Linked DNA regions of Planctomyces sp. SH-PL62. The protein of the gene in region 2 interacts with the protein of the main gene of each other region in a pairwise test. Links are inferred from orthologs where the notes say so. Each region holds a gene or a part of one and is shown on either strand. Other genes may lie near its edges.

The links.
Region 1: the proteins of rpe (region 2) and eno interact in binary tests that used the Escherichia coli proteins (3 or more experiments, as listed by UniProt). The link is inferred for Planctomyces sp. SH-PL62 from one-to-one orthologs.
Region 3: the proteins of rpe (region 2) and dnaN interact in binary tests that used the Escherichia coli proteins (3 or more experiments, as listed by UniProt). The link is inferred for Planctomyces sp. SH-PL62 from one-to-one orthologs.

Annotation. Positions count from the first base shown.
Region 1 is NZ_CP011273.1:5,910,537-5,913,649, forward strand. Bases 4-2,964 are described here. They hold eno (phosphopyruvate hydratase), read left to right. Parts: upstream 4-816; coding sequence 817-2,112; downstream 2,113-2,964. Other genes in these bases: VT85_RS23130 (serine aminopeptidase domain-containing protein), read left to right, coding at 4-81; VT85_RS23140 (hypothetical protein), read right to left, coding at 2,227-2,670; VT85_RS23145 (family 16 glycoside hydrolase), read right to left, coding at 2,789-2,964. Outside these bases: more of VT85_RS23130, read left to right, coding at 1-3; more of VT85_RS23145, read right to left, coding at 2,965-3,113. UniProt on the Escherichia coli protein: Catalyzes the reversible conversion of 2-phosphoglycerate (2-PG) into phosphoenolpyruvate (PEP). It is essential for the degradation of carbohydrates via glycolysis.
Region 2 is NZ_CP011273.1:6,343,108-6,346,043, reverse strand. What follows is about bases 135-2,918. They hold rpe (ribulose-phosphate 3-epimerase), read right to left. Parts: upstream 1,978-2,918; coding sequence 1,291-1,977; downstream 135-1,290. Other genes in these bases: VT85_RS29900 (tetratricopeptide repeat protein), read right to left, coding at 2,016-2,909; VT85_RS24735 (hypothetical protein), read right to left, coding at 827-1,255; VT85_RS24740 (hypothetical protein), read right to left, coding at 135-762. In the rest of the region: more of VT85_RS24740, read right to left, coding at 1-134. UniProt on the Escherichia coli protein: Catalyzes the reversible epimerization of D-ribulose 5-phosphate to D-xylulose 5-phosphate.
Region 3 is NZ_CP011273.1:6,460,820-6,463,933, forward strand. What follows is about bases 53-3,014. They hold dnaN (DNA polymerase III subunit beta), read left to right. Parts: upstream 53-955; coding sequence 956-2,074; downstream 2,075-3,014. Other genes in these bases: VT85_RS28050 (hypothetical protein), read left to right, coding at 53-54; VT85_RS25170 (DUF721 domain-containing protein), read left to right, coding at 2,137-2,457; gyrB (DNA topoisomerase (ATP-hydrolyzing) subunit B), read left to right, coding at 2,616-3,014. Also shown: more of VT85_RS28050, read left to right, coding at 1-52; more of gyrB, read left to right, coding at 3,015-3,114. UniProt on the Escherichia coli protein: Confers DNA tethering and processivity to DNA polymerases and other proteins. Acts as a clamp, forming a ring around DNA (a reaction catalyzed by the clamp-loading complex) which diffuses in an ATP-independent manner freely and bidirectionally along dsDNA.

The DNA.
Region 1 (3,113 bases), 430 kb from region 2 along the record:
CATCTGGGGCCGGATTCGCCGCGCTTCCTGTCTAAATACGTCGTGCCCTTGTTGCGGATCGAAGGGGCGGAAGACGCTTGAATCCGGGGCCGGCGATCAAGCCGTCGCGAGGGCCGGGCCGATATCCATAGGGCCGCCAGAGGGCTCCTCCGCCCCGGCGGCCCCCTCCCTCGCGGACGGCTCCGCGAGCGTCGGGAACGCGGTCCCTCGGCCCCTGCCGACGGCCCCCGCTCCGGACGCTCGCGCCGTCGCGGCCCCCGGCCGGTCTTCCACAGACCGGCGCGCCGCCGACGGACCGCTCCACGAGAACTAGCGCCGGGGAATTGCACCGCGCGGCGGCCTCCGCCTCCTCTCCAGGAGACGACCACCCCTTGACCCCCTCTAAGCATCCGAGGGGCGGGGGCCGCCCGCACTCGCCTTCCCCCGAAGAACCGGCGCAAACACCCAAGAGATCGCGACTTCCCGAACGGACGCCGAGCCCCCGACGCGGACGCCGGCCCCGCCCGGGCCGACCAGCGTCTTGACCGCTGGGGGTGGTTGTCGGATAAAACAGGGAGCCAACGGCGCCCCTCGTCCGGCCCTCCGCGATCGCGAAGGCGCCCGGACCGCGCGATCGCCGACCGGGCCCCCGCCCGTCGCGATCCCGAAAGACGCCCCGCCGGGGCCCGCCCGGACTCCGGCCGAGCCGACCACGGCGGCCGAACCGAGATCGGAGCCGGAGCCTGCGCGAGTCGAGGCCGGCCGATCTCCGGGCGAACCACCCGGCCGAGAAGCCCATCCCAATACAGGAATCCGAGGAGCATTATGAGTAAGTCGATCGCAGCGATCGCCCAGGTCAAGGGCCGCGAGATCCTGGACAGCCGCGGCAACCCGACCGTCGAGGTCGACGTCGTCTTGGCCGACGGGACCCTCGGCCGCGCGGCGGTCCCCTCCGGGGCGAGCACCGGCATCTACGAGGCCGTCGAGCTGCGCGACGGCGACAAGAAGCGGTATCTGGGCAAGGGCGTCCAGAAGGCCGTCGCCAACGTCAACGCCGCGCTCGCCAAGGTGGTCGTCGGCCGCGACCCGTCCGACCAGATCGGCCTCGACCGCGCCATGATCGAGGCCGACGGCACCCCCAACAAGGGGAACCTCGGCGCCAACGCGATCCTGGGCGTCAGCCTGGCCGCCGCCAAGGCCGCCGCCGCCGCCCACGGCCTGCCCCTCTATCGCTACATCGGCGGGGCCAACGCCCACGTCCTCCCCGTGCCGATGGCCAACATCATCAACGGCGGCAAGCACGCCGACAACAAGATCGACTTCCAGGAATTCATGATCATGCCCGTGGGAGCCAAGAGCTTCTCCGAGGGCATCCAGGTCGTCGCCGAGATCTTCCACACCCTCAAGTCGGTGCTCAAGAAGGCCGGCCACAACACCAACGTCGGCGACGAAGGGGGCTTCGCCCCCAACCTCGACAACGAAGAGGCCATCAAGTACATCCTCGACGCCACCGCCAAGGCCGGCTATGAGCCCGGCCGCGACAAGGACATCGCGATCGCCCTCGACTGCGCCAGCTCCGAGCTGTTCGACGAGGGGGACAAGAAGGGCTACAAGTTCTGGAAGTCCGCCCCGGACAAGCTCTTCTCCAGCAAGCAGATGATCGAGCTGTTCGCCGAGTGGGTCGCCAAGTACCCGATCATCTCGATCGAGGACCCGCTCGACCAGGACGACTGGGCCGGCTACACCGAGTTCACCAAGGAACTCGGCGGCAAGGTCCAGATCGTCGGCGACGACTTCTTCGTCACCAACACCGAGCGGCTGGCCCGCGGCATCGCCGAAGGGGCGACCAACAGCATCCTCATCAAGGTGAACCAGATCGGCACCCTGAGCGAGACGCTGGCCTCCATCGACATGGCCCACCGCGCCGGCTACACGTCGGTCATCAGCCACCGCTCCGGCGAGACCGAGGACGCCACCATCGCCGACATCGCCGTCGCCACCAACGCCGGCCAGATCAAGACCGGCTCCGCCAGCCGCTCCGACCGCGTCGCCAAGTACAACCAGCTCCTCCGCATCGAGGAAGAGCTCGGCCAGGACGCCGTCTACGGCCCCGGCCCCAAGGCCCGCGGCTGAGCCGAACCCGTTTGAACGACGCCCCGGCGCGAAATCCCGAAGTCGCGCCGGGGAGTTCGGCCTCCCCGACCCCCACGCCCTGCTCTGGTTGGTCCGGGACGACCGCCTCGCCCATCAGGGCTTGCACCGCTCCCATTTCTCGTCGATCTTGAAGTCCCGTCCGTCCAGGCGGATCGTCCCGACCTTCGTGAAGGTATCTCCGTCGAGTTCGATGGTGAACTCGAACGACTTGCCCACGAACGATTCAACGACCGCTCCACCGCTCGCATACTCGATGGTCTCGGTGAATTTGCCCCCTTCCGCCTTGTAGCGACCGCCAGCGAGGGCGAGAACCTTACCGTTCTGGGCGACCGTCCAGACGAACCGTCCGCCGACGATGTAGTCGATCATCTCCGCGCCGTCGGGGGACCCCTGATATTCCTGGGCTCCGCCGTTCCTCTGCCCGACCTGCCTCCAGGCCCCTTCGAGGGGCCCCGGCTTTTCCTGGGCCCGCGCGGTCACGGCGAGCGAGGGGAAGGCCACCAGACCGATCACAACCATTTGGATCGCGCGGTTCATGGGCGTGTCCATCAGGGGGTCTTGTCGAACGAAGGGTCATGCGAGACAGCATGCCCTCGGCGTCCCGATCAGCGACGACGGCCCGCGACTCGGCTCGACGCGGGCCGTCGTCGTTTGCTCATTTCTCGACCCGTTTCAGCGGCCGGGGCGAGCCGTCGCCGATGGTGAGTTGCACGGCCTTCGCGCGGCCCTTTTCGTCCTTCTCGAAGGTCAGGCCCCCCTGGGTGTAGGGGAGGACGAACTGGAGCGGGGCGATGGGGACGATCCGCAGCGGGGTGGCGCGGAAGGGGAGCCTCATCAGCAGGTCGTCGCCCTGGCGGGTCACCTCGATCGTCAGGCCGCGCTCCTCGGCCTGCTCCGCATAGGAGCCGGCCAGGGCGTCCAGCTCGGCGGCGGGGAGGGCGACGACCTTCGGCTCCTGGCGTTCGGCGTCGGTGGGAGGG
Region 2 (2,936 bases):
GGCCACGCCGTACTTGCCGTCGGACGTGCCGGCCTGGGTCGCGTAGTCGGCCGGGCGGCGGTCGGCCCATTCGAGCGCGTGGCGGCCGGCGTCGCCGTAGAAGCCGGGGTTGTGGTTGGTCTCCAGCCAGTCCATGTAGCGAAGCACGGCGAAGGGCCGCAGGCTGCGGAGGAACTCGTTCGTGAAGACCTGCTTCGCATCGGCCGGGTAGCCGGGCCGGATGATGCGGAGGGCCGTGATCCCGGAGCCTTCCGGGGCCTCCGCGTCGCGCCGGGTCTTCGTGAAGGAGACGACCAGGATGCCGCACTCCCTGGGGACGACGATCCGACCCGTGGTGGTGTTGGACGGCTCGTCATACTTGACCATTTCGACGCGGCAGCCGGGGCCTTCGGCGACGGCGACTTCGGCGCGGCCGTGGAAGGCGAACGGATAGGGGCCGCTCCAGTCGGGCTGGTAGGCCTCGGGGTCGTCGATCGGCGGAGCCCAGGCGAAGACCGGGCGGATGTCGAACAGGACGGTTCGCGCGTCGGTCGTCGGCCAGCCTTTCGCGTCGGTCGGCGCGGGGCCTTCGCCCTGGATCTTCGTCCATCCGCGGAGGGTCCGGGCCAGGTCCACGAACGGCCGCGCGCGACCGCCGTCGCCCACCCCGTCCAGTTCCACGCCGACCTTCTTCGCATGCGGCGCCGATTGCGCCCGCGCGTCCACCGCCGCGACCGCCGCGACCGCCAGCCCCGCCGCGATCCAACGCCAAGACTTCGTCATATCCGTCGGTCCTCAGCTTCCCCGGTTTCCCTCGCGTCGATTGATTGAAAGAGTGTTCGGTTCGTCATCCGTCCAGCAGCGCCCGATACTTCGGGTCCTCGTCGACGAAGACGGCCTCGTCTTCGATGGCGAAGGCGAAGCGGAAGTGTTGGGCGGCGGGTTCGAGGTCGCCTAGCTCGAAGTGGCACTGGCCGAGGCGGAGGTGGAGGAAGGCGTTGCCGCCGCCGCCGGGGAGGGTCAGGGCGCGGGCGAGGTCGTCGCGGCCGGCGAGGTAATGGCCCTGGAGGAACTTGGCGTAGCCGATGTTCCCCAGGATCCAGGCGGAGCCTTCTTGCTCGTGGGCCGGATCGGCCAGGAGTTCCCAGGCGGCCTCGTAGGCTTCGAGCGCCTTGACGAGGTTCCCCGCGTCGGCGAGGTCCACGCCCAGGTCGCACAGCTCCTCGATCTCGGCGGCCAGCTCGGCGGGGTCGGTCATGAGGCGGTCCTCAATCATCGGGGCGGTCTTGAAGGGGTGTTCACATCGTTGGATCAGAGTCCGAGCGATTGCGCGAGCCGGCGCATGCCGGCCGTGGGGCCGTCGGCCGCGCCGTAGACGGACGAGCCGGCGACGAAGACGCGGGCACCGGCCTCGACGAGGCGAGGCGCGGTCTCGACGTCGACGCCGCCGTCGACTTCCAGCTCGCAGCCGGGCCGGATCTCGTCGATCATCCGTCGGATCGTGCGGATCTTCTTGAGCGTCCCCGGCAGGAACGACTGGCCGCCGAAGCCGGGGTTCACGGTCATCGCCAGCACGAGGTCCAGGTCGGGGAGGATCTCTTCGAGCATCACGGCCGGGGTGGCGGGGTTGATCGCGACGCCCGCCCGAAGACCCAGGCTCTTGATGCGCTGGACCGTCCGGTTCAGGTGGGGCGCCCCCTCGACGTGGACGATCAGCGAGTCGACCCCGGCCTCGGCGAAGGCTTCGAGGAAGTCGTCGGGCGCGGCGATCATGAGGTGGGCTTCCAGGTGGAGCGTGGTGGCCGGCCGGAGCCACTTCACCAGCACCGGGCCGAACGTGATGTTGGGCACGAACCGGCCGTCCATCACGTCGACGTGGATCCGGTCGGCTCCGGCCGCCTCGACCTCGGCCACCTGTTCGGCCAGCCTGGCCAGGTCGGCCGAGAGGATCGACGGGGCGATCTTGATCCGGTTGTCGTCGTCGGGTCGGGGGTTCATCGGGAGAGGTCTCCGTGCGGACGGATGATCGGGGCGGATCAGAGGGCGAACGACAGCCGACGGCGGAACTCGGAGGCCGTTGCGGAATCGTCGGGGAGGAGCTGGAAGACGGCGAGCATCAGCTTGCGGGCCGCCTCGCCGGTCGTCTTGCGGTCGGTCTCGACGAGGTCCAGGGCGATGGCGAGCGCCTCGTCGTAGCTCCCGGCGGCGGCGAGGGCCTCGGCCAGGCGGAGCTTGAGCGTCTTGTCGGCCGGCGAGGCTTCGGCCCGGGCGCGGGCGGAGTCGACGTCGGACCCGCCTTCGGCCTGGGCTTTCAGGACCAGCTCGGCCTTGAGCTTCTCGGCCTCGGGCTCCAGGAACCCGCGGCGCTCCAGCTCGAGAACGGCGGCCTGCGCCTCGTCGAAACGGCCGGCGGCCATCGCCAGCCGGGCCAGGCCGACCCGCGCCGGGGTGAGGTCGGGGTCGAGGGTCAGGGCCTCGGCGAAGCGGGCCCCGGCGGCTTCGGGGTCGGAGGCCTCCAGCGCGCGGGCCGCGTTCACGAGGCTCTCGGCCTTCGAGGGGAGGAGGCGGTCGAGCCACTGGCGGAGGAACGATTCGGACTGGACGCCGGCGAAGGAGTCGAGGATCTGGCCGTCGCGGACGCCGAAGACCGTGGGGATCGACCGCACGCGAAGGTTGGCGGCGATCTCGGGGGAGCGGTCGGAGTCGACCTTCACGAGCACGAACTTGCCGTCGTACTCCCGCGCCAGCTTCTCCAGGACGGGCCCCAGCAGCTTGCAGGGGCCGCACCAGGTCGCCCAGACGTCGACGACGACCGGGGTGGTCTTGGAGCGTTCCACGACGTCGGCGGCGAACGTCTCGGTCGTCGCGTCGAGGATGTAGGGGGAGTCCGAGGGGGGCGTCGGGACGGCCGTTTCGGGGGTGTCGTTCATGGTCGCGATGCGATGGCTGGGGGTCTG
Region 3 (3,114 bases), 120 kb from region 2 along the record:
CAGCAGCACAAGCTCGTGATCCTGGAGTACCCCGACCGCAAGAACAACCCCTGACGGACGGCGAAGGTCCTGGGAGGAGATTCCCCGGATTCCCGACAAGCGGGGCTTGCGAAAAAGCCCCGCCATTGTTCTCAACACCGCAGGTCTCGCCGACCGAAAAAGAGAACGCAAGGATGCGCAGGCCGACGGATCGGCAGACTCGGGCCTGGATCGCCCGCCCCGCCGGACCCTCACGTCCCCCATCCCGCACGCGCCGTTCGGAGCGGTCGACGACCTGTGGATAAGTCGCGGATCGTCCGCGCGCCGAACGGGAGCGAATCCACAGCGGGCTCTCGGCCGGGCCGCGGTCGTGCACCGTCGTCGACGTCGGCGCGCGGGTCGTCCACAAGGTCGTCGACGGGGATGTGAACAGGGGCGGGATGCCGTTGTGCTCGAGTAAGTCTTTTGATATCCTGGGTTTCGTCGGACGCTCTCGAAGTTATCCACAGGCCGGCCGCCGTCCTATGATTATTACGGCGGTGAAGCTTTCTCTCTCAGGAAATACGGGGAGACGCCAGGGGTGGGCCCTCGACCGATCGGGCCCCGTTCCCTCGACGAGAGCCGCCGTCCGTCAGGGCGGGCCTGAGGCAAGGCCCGCCGCGACGAGGTCGGGAACTCCCCGGACCTCCCTCCGCGTCCTCTCCCGCCCGTCGGCGAATCCCGAAACGAGGGGGATGCGCCGAGGCCCTGGTCGTGGTATGATGGAGCGGCGAGGATCTTCTTCGTAAGCGAGCGGACGCGGGCGGTTCGTGCGTCCCCCCCATTCCTGCCCACCGTCGATCGACCCGCGGCCCGACCGTCCCGGCCCCCTCCGGCTCGGCGATTTCGGACCGCCCTTCATCCCTCTCGGCCGGTCGGGGGCGGATCGAGGCCGAGCCAGGCAACGTCCCAGAACGTCCCAGAACGAGGCACGCGCATGAGGGCATTGTGCAATCGCGAAGGACTGCTCACCGCGTTCAACATGGTCAGCGGCGTCGTGCCCACGCGGAGTCCCAAGCCGATCCTGCAGAACGTCAAGCTGACGGTCGACGATGAGGAAGGCTCGGTCCTGATGGGGACCGACCTGGAAGTCGGCATCCGCCACCGGGTGCTGGGCGTGAAGGTGGAGGAGGCGGGTTCGGCGATCCTGCCGACGGCCAAGATCGGCCCCATCCTGCGGACCAGCGGCGACTCGGAACTGCTCCTGGAAACCGGCGACGAGCACCTGCACGTCAAGGGGGCCCGGTCGAGCTTCAAGCTGCCGCTGGAAGACCCGAGCCTCTATCCCGAGGTTCCCGACTTCGCCGCCGATCGGTATCATGTGGTGCTGGCGGGGGACCTCAAGAAGCTGATCCGGCGGACCGTGTTCGCGACCGACCTGGAGAGCGCCCGGTACGCCCTGGGTGGGGTCCTCGTCGAGCTGAAGCCCGACGGCATCGCGATGATCGGGACCGACGGCCGACGGCTGGCGAAGATGTCCGCCGGGGCCCAGGTCGAGAACGACCCGCCCGCGCCCTCGGGGACGCCGGTGATCCCGGTCAAGGCCCTCAAGCTGATCGAGCGGAACCTCGTCGACGACGACCTGCTCGTCCACCTGACCATCCAGTCGGGGGCGGCGGTGCTGGTCCGGACCGAGGGGGCGGTGATCTACAGTCGGCTGGTGGAAGGCCGCTTCCCGCGCTATCAAGACGTCTTCCCGACGAGCGTCGAGACCCGGGTGCCGATGACCGTGGGCCCGCTCCGGCACGCCGTCGAGCAGGCCTCGATCGTCACCAGCGACGAGAGCCGGGGGGTCGACTTCCAGTTCGGCCCCGGGGCGCTGAAGCTGTCGAGCCAGGCCGCCGACGTCGGCAGCGCGCAGGTGGACCTGCCGCTGGAGTACCAGGGGAAGGCGGTCGAGATCACCTTCGACCCCCGCTACCTGCTGGACGCGCTGAAGACCCTGGACGACGACGGCGAGATCACCGCCGAGCTGATCGACGCCAAGAACGCCGCCGTGTTCAAGACCCCGGACGATTACACCTACGTCGTGATGCCCCTGACCCGCGAACGCTGAGCGAGCGCCGCGAGCCGGGCCCTCGGAGAGCCCGGTCCCCCGACCCAGGACGCCAGACCCGCATGCCCAACCCCGACCGTCGCGGTCCCCGGCCCCTGTCCGACGTGCTCGGCGAACTGTTCGCCGCGCGCGGGTACGGCCGGCTCCACGCGATGGTCGAGCTGCAGACCGCCTGGGACGCCGCGCTGGGCGAGGCGTACCAGGGCCGGACGCTCCTGGGCGACGTCCGACGCGGAACCCTGAACGTCACCGTCGACCACCCGGCCCTGCTGGAAGAGCTGTCCGCCTACCGCAAGGGGGAGCTGCTCCAGGCCATCCACGACGCCTGCCCCGGCTCGCAGATCCGGGGCCTGCGGTTCCGGATCGGGCCGGTGAAGCCGTGACGTGAGATCCGGATCGGGACGCCCCCCGCCCCCCGCCCTTCCGAGGCGGGAGCCGGACCGCCGACGACGACGACGGCCCGCGACGCGAGACGAATCGACTCCGCATGGACGCGCGGGAAGGACCACCGAGGGACAGGACGAATCGAGGAACCGCCGCGATGGACTTGAGCAAGAACGACGGCATCGACGCGAACGGGATTGTCGAGGACGGCGGCGTGGCCGTGGGGGGCGAAGCCGCCTACACCGGCGCCAACATCCGGATCCTGGAAGGGATCGAGGCGGTCCGCAAGCGCCCCGGCATGTACATCGGCGACACCACGGCGCGGGGGCTCCACCACCTGGTCTACGAGGTGGTGGACAACTCGATCGACGAGGCGATGGCCGGGTACTGCAAGAACATCCAGGTCACGATCCATCCCGACGGCTCGGCCTCGGTCGTCGACGACGGCCGCGGCATCCCCGTCGAGGCCCACGGCGACTCGGGCAAGAGCACCCTGGAGATCGTGCTCACCAAGGTCCACGCCGGCGGCAAGTTCGACCACGACACCTACAAGGTCTCCGGCGGCCTCCACGGCGTCGGCGTCACGGTGGTCAACGCCCTCTCGGAGTGGCTGGAGGCCGAGGTCCGCCGCGACGGCCAGGTCTGGCACCAGAACT